Sagittula sp. P11: one gene and its partners. The protein of the gene in region 1 interacts with the protein of each later gene in a pairwise test. Links are inferred from orthologs where the notes say so. Each region holds a gene or a part of one and is shown in the gene's direction. Other genes may lie near its edges. The genes, in order: groL, CDO87_RS00850, aceE and CDO87_RS10190.

What was found.
Region 2: the proteins of groL (region 1) and CDO87_RS00850 interact in binary tests that used the Escherichia coli proteins (3 or more experiments, as listed by UniProt). The link is inferred for Sagittula sp. P11 from one-to-one orthologs.
Region 3: the proteins of groL (region 1) and aceE interact in binary tests that used the Escherichia coli proteins (3 or more experiments, as listed by UniProt). The link is inferred for Sagittula sp. P11 from one-to-one orthologs.
Region 4: the proteins of groL (region 1) and CDO87_RS10190 interact in binary tests that used the Escherichia coli proteins (3 or more experiments, as listed by UniProt). The link is inferred for Sagittula sp. P11 from one-to-one orthologs.

Annotation. Positions count from the first base shown.
Region 1 is NZ_CP021913.1:2,462,966-2,467,409, forward strand. The notes cover bases 924-3,781. They hold groL (chaperonin GroEL), read left to right. Parts: upstream 924-1,459; coding sequence 1,460-3,103; downstream 3,104-3,781. Other genes in these bases: CDO87_RS11865 (co-chaperone GroES), read left to right, coding at 1,099-1,410; CDO87_RS11875 (hypothetical protein), read left to right, coding at 3,371-3,637; CDO87_RS11880 (gamma-glutamylcyclotransferase), read right to left, coding at 3,641-3,781. Outside these bases: CDO87_RS11855 (transglutaminase family protein), read left to right, coding at 1-345; CDO87_RS11860 (PACE efflux transporter), read left to right, coding at 432-860; more of CDO87_RS11880, read right to left, coding at 3,782-4,072; CDO87_RS11885 (ribonuclease HII), read left to right, coding at 4,233-4,444.
Region 2 is NZ_CP021913.1:173,315-177,825, forward strand. What follows is about bases 849-3,773. They hold CDO87_RS00850 (ABC transporter ATP-binding protein), read left to right. Parts: upstream 849-1,900; coding sequence 1,901-2,647; downstream 2,648-3,773. Other genes in these bases: alr (alanine racemase), read left to right, coding at 849-1,000; CDO87_RS00845 (ABC transporter permease), read left to right, coding at 997-1,779; CDO87_RS00855 (hypothetical protein), read left to right, coding at 2,745-3,131; CDO87_RS00860 (paraquat-inducible protein A), read left to right, coding at 3,179-3,613. Outside these bases: more of alr, read left to right, coding at 1-848; DNA repair protein RadA, read left to right, coding at 3,821-4,511. UniProt on the Escherichia coli protein: Part of the ABC transporter complex MlaFEDB, which is involved in a phospholipid transport pathway that maintains lipid asymmetry in the outer membrane by retrograde trafficking of phospholipids from the outer membrane to the inner membrane.
Region 3 is NZ_CP021913.1:1,887,375-1,892,165, reverse strand. The notes cover bases 732-3,936. They hold aceE (pyruvate dehydrogenase (acetyl-transferring), homodimeric type), read left to right. Parts: upstream 732-1,075; coding sequence 1,076-3,736; downstream 3,737-3,936. Other genes in these bases: aceF (dihydrolipoyllysine-residue acetyltransferase), read left to right, coding at 3,758-3,936; CDO87_RS09250 (DNA recombination protein RmuC), read left to right, coding at 732-841. In the rest of the region: more of CDO87_RS09250, read left to right, coding at 1-731; more of aceF, read left to right, coding at 3,937-4,791. UniProt on the Escherichia coli protein: Component of the pyruvate dehydrogenase (PDH) complex, that catalyzes the overall conversion of pyruvate to acetyl-CoA and CO(2).
Region 4 is NZ_CP021913.1:2,085,727-2,090,138, reverse strand. The notes cover bases 1,587-4,412. They hold CDO87_RS10190 (nucleotide exchange factor GrpE), read left to right. Parts: upstream 1,587-2,630; coding sequence 2,631-3,194; downstream 3,195-4,412. Other genes in these bases: mutS (DNA mismatch repair protein MutS), read right to left, coding at 3,233-4,412; hrcA (heat-inducible transcriptional repressor HrcA), read left to right, coding at 1,587-2,627. Outside these bases: radical SAM family heme chaperone HemW, read right to left, coding at 1-171; rdgB (RdgB/HAM1 family non-canonical purine NTP pyrophosphatase), read right to left, coding at 134-745; rph (ribonuclease PH), read right to left, coding at 742-1,455; more of hrcA, read left to right, coding at 1,563-1,586. UniProt on the Escherichia coli protein: Participates actively in the response to hyperosmotic and heat shock by preventing the aggregation of stress-denatured proteins, in association with DnaK and GrpE. It is the nucleotide exchange factor for DnaK and may function as a thermosensor.

The DNA of each region.
Region 1 (4,444 bases):
GTGCCCGGCAGTTCCGACGCGGACACCAACGTGCTGGAAACCTTCGCCGGACGGCAGGGGGTGTGCCGCGACTATGCGCACCTGTTCTGCACCATGGTCCGCGCCGCCGAGATCCCGGCGCGCTGCGTGGCCGTCTATGGCCCCGACGTCACCCCGCAGGACTTCCACGCGGTGGGGCAGGTCTGGCTGGACGGGGCGTGGCACCTTGTCGATCCGACGGGCATGTGCACGGCGGATGCCCTGGCCGTAGTGGCCGTGGGTCGGGACGCCTACGACATCGCGTTCCTCGGGTCGCAGGCCCCGGCAGAACTGATCGAGCAGACCGTGAACGTGACGCGCGGCTGACGTTCCGGGGGGCGATCCGGCCTTGCCTCCGCCGCTCGGTCCGGTAGCTCTGCTGCACCCCGAAGCCTCGCCGGAAGCCCAACCCCATGAGGACGACCCGCGACCGCATCCGCCACGCGGTCCTGTTCGAGATCACCGCCCTGATGATCGTCGCCCCGCTGGGCGGCGCGGTGTTCGCCGTGCCGGTCGGGCATTTCGGGGTGGTTGCCGTGATCAGCAGCCTCATCGCGATGGGCTGGACGTATCTATTCAACCTCGGGTTCGACCACATGCTGGTGCGGACAGGGCGCCCGCTGCGCAAGACCGTGCCCATGCGGATCCTTCATGCGGTGGCCTTCGAGGTCGGGCTGACGTGCCTGCTTGTCCCGTTCATGGCGCTCTATCTCGGCGTTTCCCTTGGAGAGGCGCTGCTGATGGACATCGGTCTGACCGCTTTCTACTTCGGCTTCACGGTCGCCTACAACTGGGCCTATGACGCGGTCTTCCCGATCCCGGCGGACATCCGGCGCCCTTGATCTGCGCGGTCTTCCGCCGCACGGGCTTGGTTCGGCGGGCGGTTCTGCATATGTCCCCTGAATGCGATGCCACAGGCCCGCCCGCCCGGAAATCGCACAAAAAATCTCTTCACCTCATGTTGACACGACTCGGCAGGTTCCTTACCTCAGCGCCGTTAGCACTCTCTCCACTTGAGTGCTAACGGCCCGCTCGAAGACGAGGGGCCAAGGTTGTAACTTTGAGCTAGGAGACTCGAAGATGGCATTCAAACCGCTTCATGACCGCGTGCTGGTTCGTCGCGTAGAATCGGACGAAAAGACTGCTGGTGGCCTGATCATCCCCGATAGCGCCAAGGAAAAGCCGGCAGAGGGCGTGGTTGTCGCGTGTGGCGAAGGTGCACGCAAGGACAGCGGCGAGCTGATCGATATGGCCGTCAAAGAGGGTGACAAGGTCCTCTTCGGCAAGTGGTCGGGCACCGAAGTCAACGTCGGCGGCGAAGAGCTGCTGATCATGAAGGAAAGCGACATCCTGGGCATCATCACCGATGACGCGGCTGCCAAGGCAGCCTGAACGCCGGTTCTGATTTCCAACGACAACTTCTGAAACAGGAGACTTTCGAATGTCCGCAAAAGACGTGAAATTCAACACCGACGCCCGCAGCAAGATGCTGAAGGGTGTGAACATCCTCGCCGACGCCGTGAAGGTGACGCTTGGCCCGAAAGGCCGGAACGTGGTTCTGGACAAATCCTTCGGCGCGCCGCGCATCACCAAGGACGGTGTGTCCGTGGCCAAGGAAATCGAACTGGAAGACAAGTTCGAGAACATGGGCGCGCAGATGGTGAAGGAAGTTGCTTCCCGCACCAACGACGAAGCCGGTGACGGCACCACCACCGCGACCGTTCTGGCCCAGGCCATCGTCAAGGAAGGCATGAAGGCCGTTGCAGCCGGCATGAACCCGATGGACCTGAAGCGCGGCATCGACATGGCAACCGCCAAGGTCGTCGAGCACATCAAGAACGCGGCCCGCACCGTCGAGAACTCCGACGAGGTCGCACAGGTCGGCACCATCTCCGCGAACGGCGAGGCCGAGATCGGCCGTCAGATCGCCGACGCGATGCAGAAGGTCGGCAACGAGGGTGTCATCACCGTCGAAGAGAACAAGGGCCTCGAGACCGAGACCGATGTCGTCGAAGGCATGCAGTTCGACCGCGGCTACCTGAGCCCCTACTTCGTGACCAACGCAGACAAGATGATCGCAGAACTCGAAGACTGCATGATCCTGCTGCACGAGAAGAAGCTCTCCTCGCTCCAGCCGATGGTTCCGCTGCTCGAGCAGGTGATCCAGTCGCAGAAGCCGCTGCTGATCATCGCGGAAGACGTGGAAGGCGAAGCGCTGGCGACCCTCGTGGTCAACAAGCTGCGTGGCGGCCTGAAGATCGCAGCCGTGAAGGCACCGGGCTTCGGCGACCGTCGCAAGGCCATGCTGCAGGACATCGCGATCCTGACCGGCGGCCAGGTGATCTCCGAAGACCTCGGCATGAAGCTCGAGTCGGTGACCATGGACATGCTTGGCAACGCCAAGAAGGTCTCCATCACCAAGGACGAGACCACCATCGTCGACGGCGCTGGCCAGAAGTCCGAGATCGAGGCACGCGTTTCCCAGATCCGTACGCAGATCGAAGAGACCACCTCCGACTACGACCGTGAAAAGCTGCAGGAACGCGTTGCCAAGCTGGCAGGCGGTGTGGCTGTCATCCGCGTCGGCGGCATGACCGAAGTCGAAGTGAAAGAGCGCAAGGACCGCGTGGACGACGCTCTGAACGCGACCCGCGCAGCCGTGCAGGAAGGCGTTGTCGTCGGTGGCGGCGTGGCGCTGGTGCAGGGTGCGAAGGCGCTGGACGGTCTGGAAGGTCAGAACGCCGACCAGAACCGCGGCATCTCCATCGTGCGCATCGCACTGGAAGCGCCGCTGCGTCAGATCGCGCAGAACGCGGGTGTCGACGGCTCCGTGGTGGCTGGCAAGGTCCGTGAATCGACCGACCTGAAGTTCGGCTACAACGCGCAGACCGACGAGTACGGCGACATGTTCAAGTTCGGCGTCATCGACCCGGCGAAAGTCGTCCGCACCGCGCTGGAAGACGCATCTTCGATCGCAGGCCTGCTGATCACCACCGAAGCGATGGTGGCCGACAAGCCGCAGAAAGAAGGCGCAGGCGCCGGCGCAGGCATGCCCGACATGGGCGGCATGGGCGGCATGATGTAATCTGCCCGCTGCAGATGAATTCAGGGAAGGGCCGGTGTTTCACCGGCCCTTTTCTTTTTCCCGGGCGCATTAGGGAATGCGCGTGGCCCTTGCTCCAGTGCCCTACCGAAGATGGTTCGGGGCGCTCCCCTGCGTTGCCCGGCATTTCGGATATGCCTGACGCACAAACCTGAGGGGAATTCCCCTCGCGAAACCGGCGCCCTCTGGCTATCCTGCTGCAGCACGGAATGGGACGCGTTCATGAGTCGTCGGGATAGCAGGAAAGCGATGGAGCTGCGTCTTCCGGACGAACTCCGAAAGCGTCTGGTGTCCACCTCCGCGCAGTTCCTCCCCCTCGCTTATCTCGCGCGACAGGCCTTGCGCCGCGCGCTGGACGGAGAGGCGGGCTGGGAGGTCGATGTCACCCCCGGCAACAGCCGTCCCATCCTCCTGCAGCTGTCCACGGAGGAGCAGGCCCGGCTGGACATCTGGATGACGGCGCGCGGCGTGAACGCAGAGGTTGCCGTGCTCTCGCTGATCTCAGCCGTGGTCTGAGGGTCAGCGCACGTCCGGCGCCACGTCCGAAAAGCGGCCTTCGGGGATAGGGCGGGCCGTGCTGACGTCCCAGGTGTAGAGGTAGCACTCGGCGTCGTGGCGCGTGCCATCGTGCAGGATGACCTCGATGGTTCGGCGTACGTATTCATGCGGCTCGGGCCAGTCGGGAGAGCAGCCCTCGAAATCGTCCAGCGGGCCGAAGACCGCCTCCGGGTTGTGGATGTGGTGCAATTCGCCATGCACCCGGTCGTCCGGATCCGGAGAGGGCAGGGCGCCGGGATAGGCGTTCTGGCCGGGATCGTCCGGGTCGTCGATCAGGTAGAGCCGCGCGCGGATCGTGCCCTCGCCGACAGAGGACGCGTGCCGCCGCAAGAGCGCGCCCATCGGATGGTCCGCGGTCGTGGTCAAGGTGCCGTATACAAAGAGTAGGGTCATCGTCTGGGTTCCGTCCGCCTGGGTCCCGCTTGATAGGAAATCGGGGGCCATGGGTGAAGCCCCGTTTGCCTTTCCTTACGCGACGGTGCGCCTTTTTCGTACCGGCCGACGCGGATCGAGGCGCTTGCCGCAAGGCTCATCATGCGCTTTGAACCCCAGTATGGAGATGAGATTCGAAGAAGCGCTTTGGGCGCAGGGCATGGACCGGGTGGCAGGCGTCGACGAGGTCGGGCGCGGGCCACTCGCCGGGCCGGTCGTGGCAGCGGCGGTGGTTCTCAACCGGGTGTCGATCCCGGACGGGCTGAACGACTCGAAGAAACTGTCGATAAAACGGCGGGAGTTCCTCGCGCCACTCCTGTGGCAAAGCGCCGA
Region 2 (4,511 bases), 2.3 Mb from region 1 along the record:
GCGCGCCAACTGGACCGCCCTCGCCGCCCTGTCGGAGGGCGAGACGGGCGCCGTCGTCAAGGCGGACGCCTATGGCCTCGGTGCCGAGAAATGCGTGCCCGTTCTGGCCGCCGCCGGGGCGCGGACCTTCTTCGTGGCCGTCGCCGAGGAAGGCGCACGGCTGCGCCGCATCCTCGGCCCCGGCCCCGAGATCTGCGTGTTCTCCGGCCACATGCCCGGCGACCGCGACATGATCCGCGATGCCGACCTCGTGCCGATGATCAACTCCATCGACCAGATGCTGATGCACGTCGAAGGGCTGCCCGCCCATCCCTTCGGCATCCAGCTCGACAGCGGCATGAACCGCCTCGGGATGGAACCGGCGGAGTGGTCCGCCCTGCGCGATATCGCCCTCGCCCAGCACCCGCGGCTGGTGATGAGCCACCTCGCCTGCGCCGACGAGCCCGATCACCCGATGAATGCCCGCCAGCTGGCAGCCTTCCGCGAAATGACCGACGGCATCGACGCGCCGCGCTCCTTCGCGGCGACGGGCGGCATCCTGCTGGGGCCGGACTACCACTTCGACATGACGCGCCCTGGAGTGGGCCTCTACGGCGGCCTGCCCTTCGTCGACGCGCAGCCGGTCGTCAGCCTCGAGATCCCGGTGATCCAGACGCGCGACGTGTTGCCCGGCGAAACCGTCGGCTACGGCAACTCCTGGACCGCCGCCGCGCCGACCCGCGTCGCGACCATCGCCGGCGGCTATGCCGACGGCATCCACCGCGCCATGGGACCCGCCGCCCACGTCTGGGCCGGCGAGACGCGCTGCAAGATCCTCGGCCGCATCTCCATGGACCTGATCGCCGTCGACGTGACCGGCCTCGGCGAAGTGCCGGACCATGTCGAACTCATCGGCCTGCACCAGGGGATCGACACCCTCGCGGACTGGGCCGGCACCATCGGCTACGAGGTGCTCACCTCCTTCGGCGCGCGCTACGACCGCAGCTATACCGGCGCATGACGCTGCTGGCCCCCCTCGGCTGGCTGGGCCGCGCCCTGCTGCATTGGCTGGCCGCCATCGGCCGGGTCACGCGCTTCGGCCTCACTGCGCTCAGCCACACCGTCCGCCCCCCCTTCTACGCGGGCGAATTCGGCGCCGCGCTGATGAACGTGGGCTGGCTGTCGCTGCCGGTCGTGGGTCTCACCGCCGTCTTCACCGGCGCCGCACTCGCCCTGCAGATCTATTCCGGCGGCGCCCGCTTCAACGCCGAGGCCGTGGTGCCGCAGATCGTCGCCATCGGCATGGTGCGCGAACTGGGGCCGGTGCTGGTAGGCCTGATGATCGCCGCCCGCGTGACCTCCTCCATCGCAGCCGAGATCGCCACCATGAAGGTGACCGAACAGATCGACGCGCTCACGACCCTCTCCACCAACCCGATGAAATACCTCGTGGCGCCGCGCTTGCTCGCCGCACTGCTGGTGGTGCCCGCCCTCGTAGGCATCGGCGACGTGATCGGCATCTTCGGCGGCTACGCGGTGGCCACCGGCAGCCTCGGATTCAACGCCGCCGCCTACCTGAAGAACACCGTGGATTTCCTCGAACCGCTGGACGTGGTCTCGAGCCTCGTCAAGGGCTGCGCCTTCGGCGGCATCGCGGCGCTCATGGGCTGCTACTTCGGCATGATGTCGGGCCGCGGCGCACAGGGCGTGGGCCGCGCCACCAAGGGCAGCGTGGAGGCCGCCGCCGTCCTGATCCTCGCCGCCAACTTCCTGCTGACCGGCGCCTTCTTCTCGCTATGACCCTCGCGCCCGCCTCCACTCCAGAGACCCACCCCGCCATGCCGGGCGCGTCCTGCCGTTTCTCCGCTTTCGAAATACTCACTCCGACGGCTGACGGTCCCGCAACGCACGGGGGCATACGATGATCGCTCTCAACGGCGTCACCAAGTCCTTCGGCCAGAACCATGTCCTGCAGGGCGTCGACCTTGAGATCGCGCAGGGCACCTCCATGGTGATCATCGGCGGCTCCGGCACCGGCAAGTCGGTGTTGCTGAAATGTATCCTGGGCCTCGTCACGCCCGATGCAGGCACGATCACGCTCGACGGGCAGGACGTGACGACGCAGGACCGCGACGCCTTCCTCGCCCGCTTCGGCATGCTGTTCCAGGGCGGCGCGCTCTTCGATTCACTCACCGTCTGGCAGAACGTCGCCTTCCGCCTGCTCCGCGGCAGCCTCGCCCGGCCAAAGGCCGAGGCCCGCGAGATCGCCATCGAGAAACTGCGCCGCGTCGGCCTGACGCCCGATGTGGCCGACCGTTTCCCGGCCGAACTGTCGGGCGGCATGCAGAAACGCGTGGGTCTCGCGCGCGCCATCGCCGCAGAGCCCGAGATCATCTTCTTCGACGAACCGACCACAGGGCTCGACCCGATCATGGCCGGGGTTATCAACGACCTGATCCGCGAGATCGTGACCGAGATGGGCGCAACCGCCATGACGATCACCCACGACATGACCTCCGTCCGGGCGATTGCCGACAATGTCGCCATGCTCCATGGCGGCACCATCCGCTGGACCGGACCGGTGACCGAGCTCGACCGCTCCGGCGACGCCCATGTGGACCAGTTCATCCACGGCCGCGCCACCGGGCCGATCGCGGCGGTGCGCTGACACACGCGGGGACCCGCGTGACACCACGGAACGGATTGATTTTCTTCGGCCCATGGTGTCAATGCAGGCCGACCGCCACCACCGCCCGGGAGACCTCATGAACAGCCTCCTCCAGCCCGACCCGGTGCTGCTCGGGTTCCTGTTCTTCAACAAGTTCATCTATCTCGAGGTCCTCGCCCTCCTGGCGCTGATCCGCGTGATCGCCGGGCGCGGCCTTGCCCGCTGGCCCGCGCTCATGACACTGGTGCTCTGCCTCGGCGGCATCGCCACGGTCTTCGCGCCCGCGCTCGGCCTGAACGAGGGCCCGCTTTACGTCACAGCCGCGCAGATGATGGCGGGCGGCGGCGGAATGGCGCCCCTGCTCGTTCCCTCCGCGATCTTCCTGATCTGCTCCATCACCCCCCGCGCCCGCTGGCGGATCATCGACGTGCTGCACCTGCTGATGCTGGCCGGCCTGCTTGTGGTGTGGTGGTGGGTCTCCTGACCAAACTGACCGAAGGCAGGCGGCGCAGAGCCCCGCCATACACACCCATGCGCTACGTGAACCTCGCCTTCCTCGTTCTCTACCCGCTCTCGTGGTTCGCCCCGCTCCTGCGCGCCGGGCTGCTGCCGCTCTTCGGCATGTCCGAGATCTCGGTGATTTCCGGCCTGAGGTCGCTCTGGCAGACCGACATCTTCCTTGCGCTTGTCGTGACCCTGTTCGCTCTTGTCGCGCCGATGCTGAAGACGCTCGGTCTCGCACTCCTTCAGTTCGACGTACTCGACCGGCGCGCCCTGCCGGCGCTCAACCTGCTCGGCAAGTTCGCCATGGCCGACATCTTCCTGATCGCGCTCTACGTCACCCTCGCCAAGGGCCTGGGCGTCGGGAGGGTGGAAACCGCCTGGGGTCTCTACTTCTTCACCGCACTGATCCTCGGCTCCATCGTGCTGGGCGCGCTCGAGGCTCGTCGCACCCAAGGGGCTTAGGCCCCCTGACGCGGCCCGACCCGCGCAGACCATTGGCCGGCTTCCCCCGGAGGTACTCAGCCAGGGCGAGTACAAGGACCTCCGTCCTTCATCCTGGGCCTACTGTACTCGGGCGGCGCAGGGCGCCCCCCGCCAGCGAGGCGAAACCGTTCCCTTCCGCCGCGATCCCCGTTACATACGCGCTTCCGATCCCAGCGGAGGTTATTCATGGCAAAGGCCGTCAGCCGATTCGTCTGCCAGTCCTGCGGCAACGTCACGACCAAGTGGGCAGGCCGATGCGAGGCCTGCGGCGAGTGGAACTGCATCCAGGAAGAAAAGCCGCTGTCGCAGGGCCCCGCCGGGAAGACCCTTGGCCAGTCGCGCGGGCGTGCCGTCCAGCTCTCCGATCTGTCCAGCAAGGAAGCACCGCCGCCGCGCACCGCCTGCAAGCTCGACGAGCTTGACCGTGTGCTGGGCGGCGGCCTCGTGCCCGCCTCTGCCGTGCTGGTGGGGGGCGATCCGGGGATCGGGAAATCGACCCTCCTGCTGCAGGCCGCCGCGGCCTTTGCCAACGCCGGGCTGAAGGTCATCTACATTTCGGGCGAGGAAGCCTCGGCCCAGGTCAGGCTGCGTGCGCAGCGCCTCAACCTTGCCGAGGCGCCCGTCCGGCTCGCCACGGAGACCAACCTTCGCGACATCCTCACGACGCTGGACAAGGAACGTCCCGACCTCGCCATCGTCGACTCGATCCAGACCATGTGGGCCGACAACGTCGATTCCTCGCCGGGCTCCGTGTCCCAGGTCCGGGCCGCGGCGCACGAACTGACGACATTCGCCAAGCGCACCGGTTCTGCCGTGATGATGGTCGGCCACGTCACCAAGGACGGACAGCTCGCCGGCCCGCGCGTGGTGGAACACA
Region 3 (4,791 bases), 580 kb from region 1 along the record:
GCGCACGGCCCGCTCGCTTGGCGAATTGCAGGAGCGGTTGCAGGTCATCGACAAGGCGCAGGCCAACATCACGCGTCTTTCGGGCGACGTGCTGTCGTTGCAGGACATCCTGTCGAACAAGCAGACGCGCGGCGCCTTCGGCGAGATCCAGTTGACCGATATCGTGTCGAAGGCGCTGCCCTCGGACAGCTACACGCTGCAGGCCACGCTTTCGAACGGGCGGCGGGCGGATTGCCTGATCCACCTGCCGAACCCGCCGGGGCCGATCGTGGTGGACGCGAAGTTCCCGCTGGAGGGCTACGAGGCGATGCGCCGCGCCGAAACGCCCGAGCAGGTGACCCGCGCCGCGCAGGCCTTCCGGATGTCTGTCCGCAAGCACATCCGCGACATTTCCGACCGCTACCTGATCGAGGGCGAGACGGCGGATGGCGCGCTGATGTTCCTGCCGTCCGAGGCGATCTACGCGGAATTGCACGCCAATTTCCCGGAGCTGGTGCGGGAGGGGTTCACCGCCCGCGTCTGGATCGTTTCGCCGACCACCTGCATGGCGACGCTGAACACGATGCGGGCGATTCTCAAGGATGCGCGGATGCGGGCGCAGGCGGGGGCGATCCGGAAGGAATTGCACGCGCTGTCCGGCGATCTGGAGCGTCTGGGCATCCGTGTCGGCAACCTCGACCGGCATTTCGGGATGGCCGCGAAGGACATCGAAGACATTCGCATCAGCGCCGACAAGGCCGGTAAGCGGGCGAGAAGACTGGATAATTTCGATTTCGAGGAACTGTCCGAAGAGCCTTTGGTGCTGACCGACCGGACCGCGCAGCCGGTTCCGCAGAAGTAGTTTAACACTGAACTATTAGCTATGCGCTCCGCGTCCCAAGTTATGCGCCCCGCGCATGGACGTTATGCGGCGGGTAATCTGCCGCTCCGTCACGCCCCCTGATAGACCCCACTTTAACCATGGGAGGATTGTGCTAGGCTTCTCCCCAATGGGCAGTTTGCTTCGGCAAGGCTGTGGAATTGTTTAGAGCTAAACCAATGCCGCACTGCGGCATCGGTGGCAGGAGGAGAATACATGAAAGACGCTCCCCAGGATCTTGATCCGGTCGAATCCCAGGAATGGCAGGAAGCCATCGAGGATGTGATCGAGCGCGACGGTGCGGACCGTGCGCATTTCCTGTTGGACAAGGCGGTTCAGCGCGCAAGGGCAGCCGGGGCAAGGCTGCCCTTTTCTGCGACGACCCCTTACCAGAACACCATTTCGCCGGACGACGAGGTCGACATGCCCGGCGATGCGGAGATGGAATGGCGCATCCGCACCATCAACCGCTGGAACGCCATGGCGACGGTGGTGAAGCGGAACAAGGAATCCTCCGAATACGGCGGCCACATCGCATCGTTCGCGTCCTCTGCCGCGCTCTATGACGTGGGCCTCAACCACTTCTGGCGCTCCAAGAGCGCGATCCACGGCGGCGATCTGGTGTTCTTCCAGGGCCACGTGATCCCCGGCATCTACGCGCGCTCCTTCATGGAGGGCCGGATCAGCGAGGAGCAGCTGAAGCTGTTCCGTTCCGAAGTCGGCGGCGAGGGTCTTTCCTCCTACCCGCACCCCTGGCTGATGCCCGACTACTGGCAGTTCCCGACGGTCAGCATGGGCCTCGGCCCGCTGATGGCGATCTACCAGGCACGGTTCATGAAATACATGCACAACCGCGGCCACATCGACATGGGCGACCGCAAGGTCTGGGCCTTCCTCGGCGACGGCGAGATGGACGAGCCGGAATCGCTGGGCGCCATCCACCTGGCCGCCCGCGAAGGGCTCGACAACCTGATCTTCGTGGTGAACTGCAACCTGCAGCGCCTCGACGGTCCGGTGCGCGGCAACTCCAAGATCGTGCAGGAGCTCGAGGGCAACTTCCGCGGCTCCGGCTGGGATGTCATCAAGCTGCTCTGGGGCCGGGGCTGGGACGAGCTTCTGGAACAGGACACCTCCGGCAAGCTGCGCCAGCTGATGGACGAGACCATCGACGGCGACTACCAGACCTTCAAGTCGAAGGACGGCGCCTACATCCGCAAGCATTTCTTTGGCAAGTACCCGGAGACCGCCGAACTGGTGAAGGACTGGACCGACGACCAGATCTGGGCGCTGCGCCGCGGCGGCCACGATCCGAAGAAGGTCTACAACGCCTTCCTGCGCGCCACGAAGTCCGAAGGTCAGCCGACCGTCCTGCTGGTGAAGACCGTCAAGGGCTACGGCATGGGCACCGCCGGCGAGGGCCAGAACACCACCCACCAGCAGAAGAAGATGCAGGTGGACCAGCTCAAGGCGATGCGCGACCGCTTCCGCATCCCGGTGACCGACGAGGAACTGGAAAAGGGCGACGCGCCCTTCGTGACGCTGAACAACGCGCAGAAGGCCTACCTTGCCGAGAAGCGCAAGGAACTGGGCGGGGCCTTCCCCAAGCGGTTCACCGACGCGCCGAAGCTGGAGATCCCGCAACTCGACGCTTTCAAGAAGGAGCTGCAGGATTCCGGCGACCGCGAGTTCTCGACCACGATGGCCTTTGTCCGCATCCTGACCACGCTCCTGCGGGACAAGAAGGTGGGCAAGCAGGTCGTGCCGATCGTGCCGGACGAAAGCCGCACCTTCGGGATGGAAGGGCTGTTCCGGTCGGTGGGCATCTACAATCCGAAGGGGCAGCTTTATACCCCCGAAGACCGTGAACAGATGTCCTACTACAAGGAATCGAAGGACGGCCAGGTGCTGCAGGAAGGCATCAACGAGGCCGGTGCCATGGCGGACTGGATCGCGGCGGCAACGTCGTATTCCAACCACGGCGTCCCGATGATCCCGTTCTACATCTACTACTCGATGTTCGGCTTCCAGCGGATCGGCGATCTCGCCTGGGCCGCCGGTGACAGCCGTGCGCGCGGCTTCATGCTGGGTGGCACCGCCGGGCGGACCACGCTGAACGGCGAGGGCCTGCAGCACGAGGACGGCCACAGCCACATCCTTGCCGGGACCATCCCGAACTGCATCAGCTACGACCCGACCTTCTCCTACGAGGTGGCGGTGATCGTGCAGAACGGCCTGCAGCGGATGTTCGTGGACCAGGAGGACGTCTACTTCTACCTGACCCTGATGAACGAGAACTACCATCACCCGGAAATGCCGATGGGCGCCGAAGAGGGCATCATCAAGGGCCTCTACCGGATGAAGAAGGCCGACAAGCCCGCCAAGAAGCACGTCAACCTGATGGGCTCCGGCACGATCCTCGTGCAGGCGATCAAGGCAGCGAAGATGCTGGAGGAGGACTTTGCCGTCACTTCCGACATCTGGTCGGCGACCTCGTTCAACGAACTCGCCCGCGACTACCAGGACTGCGAGCGGCACAACCGTCTCAACCCGTTCGCGGAAGAGCGGGTGCCCTACATCACCCAGACCCTGACCAACGTGCAGGGCCCGATCGTGGTGGCGACCGACTACATGAAGAACTACGCCGAACAGGTGCGCGGTGCGGTCAAGCAGCGCTTCACCGTGCTGGGCACCGACGGCTTCGGCCGCTCGGACAGCCGGGTGAACCTGCGCAAGTTCTTCGAGGTGGACGCCAACCACATCGCCGCCGCGGCGATGGTGGACCTTTGGCGCGAAGGCGTCGTCTCGGACAAGGATCTCGAGGCGGCCATGAAGAAATACGACATCGACGGCGGCAAGCCGAACCCGCGTTTGGTTTGACGGCACGAGGAGGGAATACGAATGGCAACCGAAGTTAAAGTGCCGGACATCGGCGATTTCACCGATGTCCCGGTGGTCAGCATCCTTGTGAGCGTCGGCGACACCGTCGCGGAAGAGGACGCGCTGATCGAACTGGAATCCGACAAGGCGACGATGGAAGTGCCGTCGTCCGCCGCGGGCAAGGTGAAGGAGATCCTGGTCTCCGAAGGCGACAAGGTGTCCGAAGGCACCGTCATCATCCTGCTGGAAGGCGACGACGCGGGCGCCGCCAAGGAAGAGAAGTCCGAGGCGCCCAAGGAAGAGTCGAAGGACACCTCCAAGAGCGAATCCAAGGACGCGCCGAAGGAGTCCTCTGCCGGACAGCAGGCCGCCCCGGCGCCCTCTGCCGTGACCGACAAGGGGTTCAACAAGGTCCACGCCTCGCCGTCCGTCCGGGCATTCGCCCGCCGGGTCGAGGTCGACCTCGCCCATGTGAACGGGTCGGGCCGCAAGGGCCGCATCCTGCGCGAGGACGTGGAAAAGGCGCTGAAGGGCCAGGCTGCTCCGGCTGCGGGTGCACCCGCGGCGTCCGGTGGCATGGGCATTCCGCCGATCCCGAAGGTCGACTTCTCGAAGTTCGGGCCTGTTGAGGACGTGGAAATGCCGCGGATCAAGAAGATCTCCGGCCCCGCGCTGCACCGCTCGTGGCTGAACATCCCGCATGTCACCCACAACGACGAAGCCGACATCACCGAGCTGGACAAGTACCGCAAGGAAATGGACACGATGGCCAAGGAAGACGGCTATCGCGTCACGCTGCTGTCCTTCGTGATCAAGGCCTCGGTCTCGGCGCTGAAGGAGCACTGGGAAGTGAACTCGTCGATCCACCCGGACGGCGACAAGCTGATCAAGAAGGACTTCTACAACATCGGCTTCGCGGCGGACACGCCGAACGGCCTGATGGTGCCGGTCATCAAGGACGCCGACCGCAAGGGCCTGGTGGAGATATCCAAGGACCTGATGGAGCTCAGCTCCAAGGCCCGCAAGGGGGAGCTGAAGTCCGGCGACATGCAGGG
Region 4 (4,412 bases), 380 kb from region 1 along the record:
CGAGGCCAGCGCCGCGGCCCAGCGGGTCTGGTCGATTTCCCGAACGACATGGCTGTTGAAGTCGCAGTAAGGGCATTTGGCCTCGCAAAACGGCCAATGCACGTAAAGCCCAAAGCCCCCCTGCTGCCAGTTCTCAGGCAAAGCAGCCGTCAACGAACTTGCGGAACGCATCGGCGCGGTGGCTGATCTTGTTCTTTTCCCAGCGATCCATCTCTCCGAAGGTCACGTCGTACCCTTCGGGCTGGAAGATCGGATCGTACCCATGTCCCTGCTCCCCGCGCATCGGCCAGACCACGCGGCCTTCCATCTTGCCGGGGAACACTTCGTCCTGACCGTCCGGCCAGGCCAGCACCAGCGTGCAGCAGAACCGCGCGGTCCAGGGCTCCGGCGCACCGGACTGCACCAGCAGGTCGTGCGATTTCGTCATGGCCATCACGAAGTCACGACCAGACTCTGTTTCTGCCCAATCCGCGGTGTAGACCCCCGGCGCCTTGTCGAGCGCGTCGATCTCGATCCCGGAATCGTCGGACAGTGCGGGCAGGCCGGTGGCCTTGGCCGCGGCATGCGCCTTGATCCGCGCATTCTCGACAAAGGTCGTGCCGTCTTCGACCGGCTCCGGCAGACCCATGCCCGCGGCGCCAACAACCTCGACCCCGAACGGCTTCAGCAGATCGGCGATCTCTTCCAGCTTGCCCTTGTTGTGGGTGGCGACAAGGATCCTGTCGCCCTCGAACTTGCGTGTCATTTCACCGCCGCCCGCTGTGCCGCGACCAGCTCGGCCACGCCCTTTTCGGCCAGGTCCATCAGCTGCGTCATCTGGGTGCGGGAAAAGACGGACCCTTCCGCGCTCATCTGCACTTCGATCAGCGCGTTGTCGCCCCGCAGGATGAAGTTGCCGTCAACGCCGGCCTCGCTGTCCTCAGGGTAATCGAGGTCAAGAACCGCCTGCCCCGCGTAGATCCCGCAACTCACCGCCGCGACCTCCGAGATCAGCGGATCGGTGACGATGTCGCCGGCCTTCATCAGCTTGTTTACCGCCAGCCGCAAAGCCACCCAGCCGCCGGTGATCGCGGCGCAGCGCGTGCCGCCGTCCGCCTGGATCACGTCGCAGTCCACGGTGATCTGACGTTCGCCCAGGGCGTTGCGGTCGACACCCGCGCGCAGGGCGCGGCCGATCAGGCGCTGGATTTCCACCGTACGCCCGCCCTGCTTGCCCATCGCCGCTTCGCGTCGCATCCGGGAAGAGGTCGACCGCGGCAGCATGCCGTATTCCGCCGTCACCCAGCCCTGCCCGCTGCCCTTCACGAAAGGCGGCACCCGCTCTTCCAAAGATGCGGTGCACAGGACATGCGTGTCCCCCATCTTGATGAGGCAAGATCCCTCTGCGTGCTTCGTTACCCCGGTTTCGATTGAAACCGGGCGCATCTCGCTTAAGTCTCGTCCCGACGGTCGCATGATCTGTCCTTTCGTGTTTGTCACGGGATAGACAGGGCGCACCCGTAAGCGCAACCCCGATTGACGCGCGTCCGGCATGCACTTTAATGACGGGCGAAGGGATAAGAATGGCCGAGGCAAACGAAATTCTCTCCGAGCTGAACGACAGATCCCGCGAAGTCTTTCGCCGGGTGGTCGAAGGCTACCTGGAAAGCGGCGAACCGGTGGGCTCCCGCAGCCTGACGCGGATGCTGTCGGAGCGCATCTCGGCGGCGACCATCCGCAACGTGATGCAGGACCTCGAGTTCCTCGGCCTCCTCGACAGCCCGCATGTCTCGGCAGGCCGCGTGCCCACGCAACTCGGTCTGCGGATGTTCGTCGACGGCCTGCTTGAAGTCCGCGACCTCGACAACAGCGACCGCGAAAAGCTCGATGCCACTGTCGGACGCAGCGGCGATGTCGGCGGCCTTCTGGACGAGATCGGTTCCGCCCTCTCCGGCGTGACGCGCGGCGCCTCCCTCGTGCTGACCCCGAAACACGAAGCGCCGCTGAAGCACATCGACTTCGTCTCGCTCGCGCAAGACCGCGCGCTGGTGGTCATCGTCTTCGCCGACGGCCACGTGGAGAACCGCGTCTTCACGCCGCCGCCGGGCCTGACCCCTTCGGCGATGCGCGAGGCGGCGAACTTCATCAACGCCCTGGCAGAGGGACGCACCCTCTCCGATCTCCGCAAGGTCATGCAGGCCGAGGTAAAGGCCCGCCGTCAGGAAATCGACACGCTTGCCGCCGACCTCATAGACGCGGGCATCGCCGTCTGGGATGGCGAGGGCCGCAGCTCCGAACGGCTGATCGTGCGGGGCCGCGCGAATCTTCTCGATGAGTCGGCCGAGGAAGAGCTGGACCGAATCCGCAGCCTGTTCGACGACCTCGAACGCAAAAGAGACATCGCAGAGTTCCTCGAATTGACCGAAGACGGCGAAGGGGTGCGCATTTTTATCGGCTCGGAGAACAAACTTTTCTCACTTTCGGGTTCCTCTCTGGTGGTCTCTCCATATATGAACGCAGACCGAAAGATCATCGGTGCAGTGGGGGTCATCGGACCCACCCGTCTGAACTACGGACGCATCGTCCCGATCGTGGATTATACAGCGCAACTGGTCGGCAAGCTGATCACCGACCGGAGCCAGAGGTGAAGAATGGCAGATCCGAAAGAAGAGCAATTCCTCGACGATGTCGAAAGCGCCGAAGCCGAAACCTATGCCGGTGCCGAGGAAGAGATTGATGACGAGGCCGCGGAAGTGGACGCTCTCCGCGCCGAACGCGACGACTACAAGGACCGCTTCATGCGGGCGTTGGCCGATGCGGAGAACGCGCGCAAGCGTGCCGCCAAGGACCGGCAGGAAGCACAGGCCTACGGCGGTTCCCGCATCGCGCGCGACCTGCTGCCGGTCTACGACAACCTGAACCGCGCCCTTCTTGCGGCGAAGGAAGACGGCTCCAACGCGTCGACGGCACTTGTGGAAGGCGTCGAACTGACGCTGAAAGAGCTGATGAACGTCTTCGACCGCCACGGCATGACCCGCGTGTCGCCGGAAATCGGTGAGCGGTTCGATCCCAAACTGCACGAAGCGATGTTCGAGGCTCCGGTGCCGGGCACCACGTCGGGCGAGATCATCCAGGTCTCTGCCGAAGGCTTCATGCTGCACGACCGTCTGCTGCGCCCCGCGCAGGTCGGCGTCAGCTCCACCCCGGCAAGCTGAACGAGTAACCAAAAGGAAGGTGGATCAGTGACCCACCTTCACCCCTTTACGAGCGCCTTGAGGTCGTAGAGCACTTGCAGGGCTTCTCGCGGCGACATCTCATCCGGGATGATCGCCGCAAGTTGCTCCTCGACCGCCGAGGGTGTTTCCCGTGAAACAGCGGGTGCCGGTGCCTTCGCCGCGGCAGAGAACAGCGGCAGGTCGTCGATCAGCGCCTTGGGCGAGGCGCGTTCCCGCTCCCCCTTCTCCAGCGCTTCCAGCACGTCCCGGGCCCTTGTGATGACCGCCTTGGGCAGTCCGGCCAGTTGCGCCACCTGCACACCGTAGGACCGGTCGGCTGCACCGTCATGCACCTCGTGCAGGAAGATGACATCGCCCTCCCACTCCTTCACCGCCACGGTGGCGTTCTTCACGCCCGGCAGCTTTCCGGCCAGAACGGTCAGTTCGTGGTAGTGCGTGGCAAACAGCCCGCGCACGCGGTTGACCTCATGCAGATGCTCCAGCGTCGCCCAGGCGATGCTCAGCCCGTCATAAGTGGCCGTGCCGCGTCCGATCTCATCGAGGATCACCAGCGCCCGGTCGTCCGCCTGGTTCAGGATCGCGGCGGTTTCCACCATCTCGACCATGAAGGTCGACCGCCCGCGCGCCAGATCGTCAGAGGCTCCGACCCGGCTGAAGATCTGGCTGACCACCCCGATGTGAGCCGAACGCGCCGGAACATAGGACCCGATCTGCGCCAGCAGCGCGATCAGCGCGTTCTGCCTGAGATAGGTCGACTTACCGGCCATGTTCGGACCGGTCAGCAGCCGGACCGAAGCGGCATCCCCCTCGGCGCTCAGCGCGCAGTCGTTGGCGATGAACGGCTCACCGGCCTTCTGCAGCGCCGCCTCCACGACCGGATGCCGTCCCGCTTCGATATCGAAGGCGCGACTGTCGTCGACCTTCGGCAGGCACCAGTCCCGTTGCCGCGCCAGTTCCGCAAGCCCCAGCGCAAGATCGAACTCGGCCAGCGAAAACGCCAGCTCGGACAACACCCCTGCCCGATCCAGAATCTCGCGTCTCAAGGCGTCATAGAGCCGCTTTTCGATCTCCGACGCCTCCGCCCCGGCGTTCAGGATGCGCGTTTCCAGCTCTGACAGTTCAGTGGTGGTAAAGCGCACCTGGTTGGCGGTTGTCTGACGATGGATGAACCGGTCGCTGCGGGCGTGCATCTTGTCG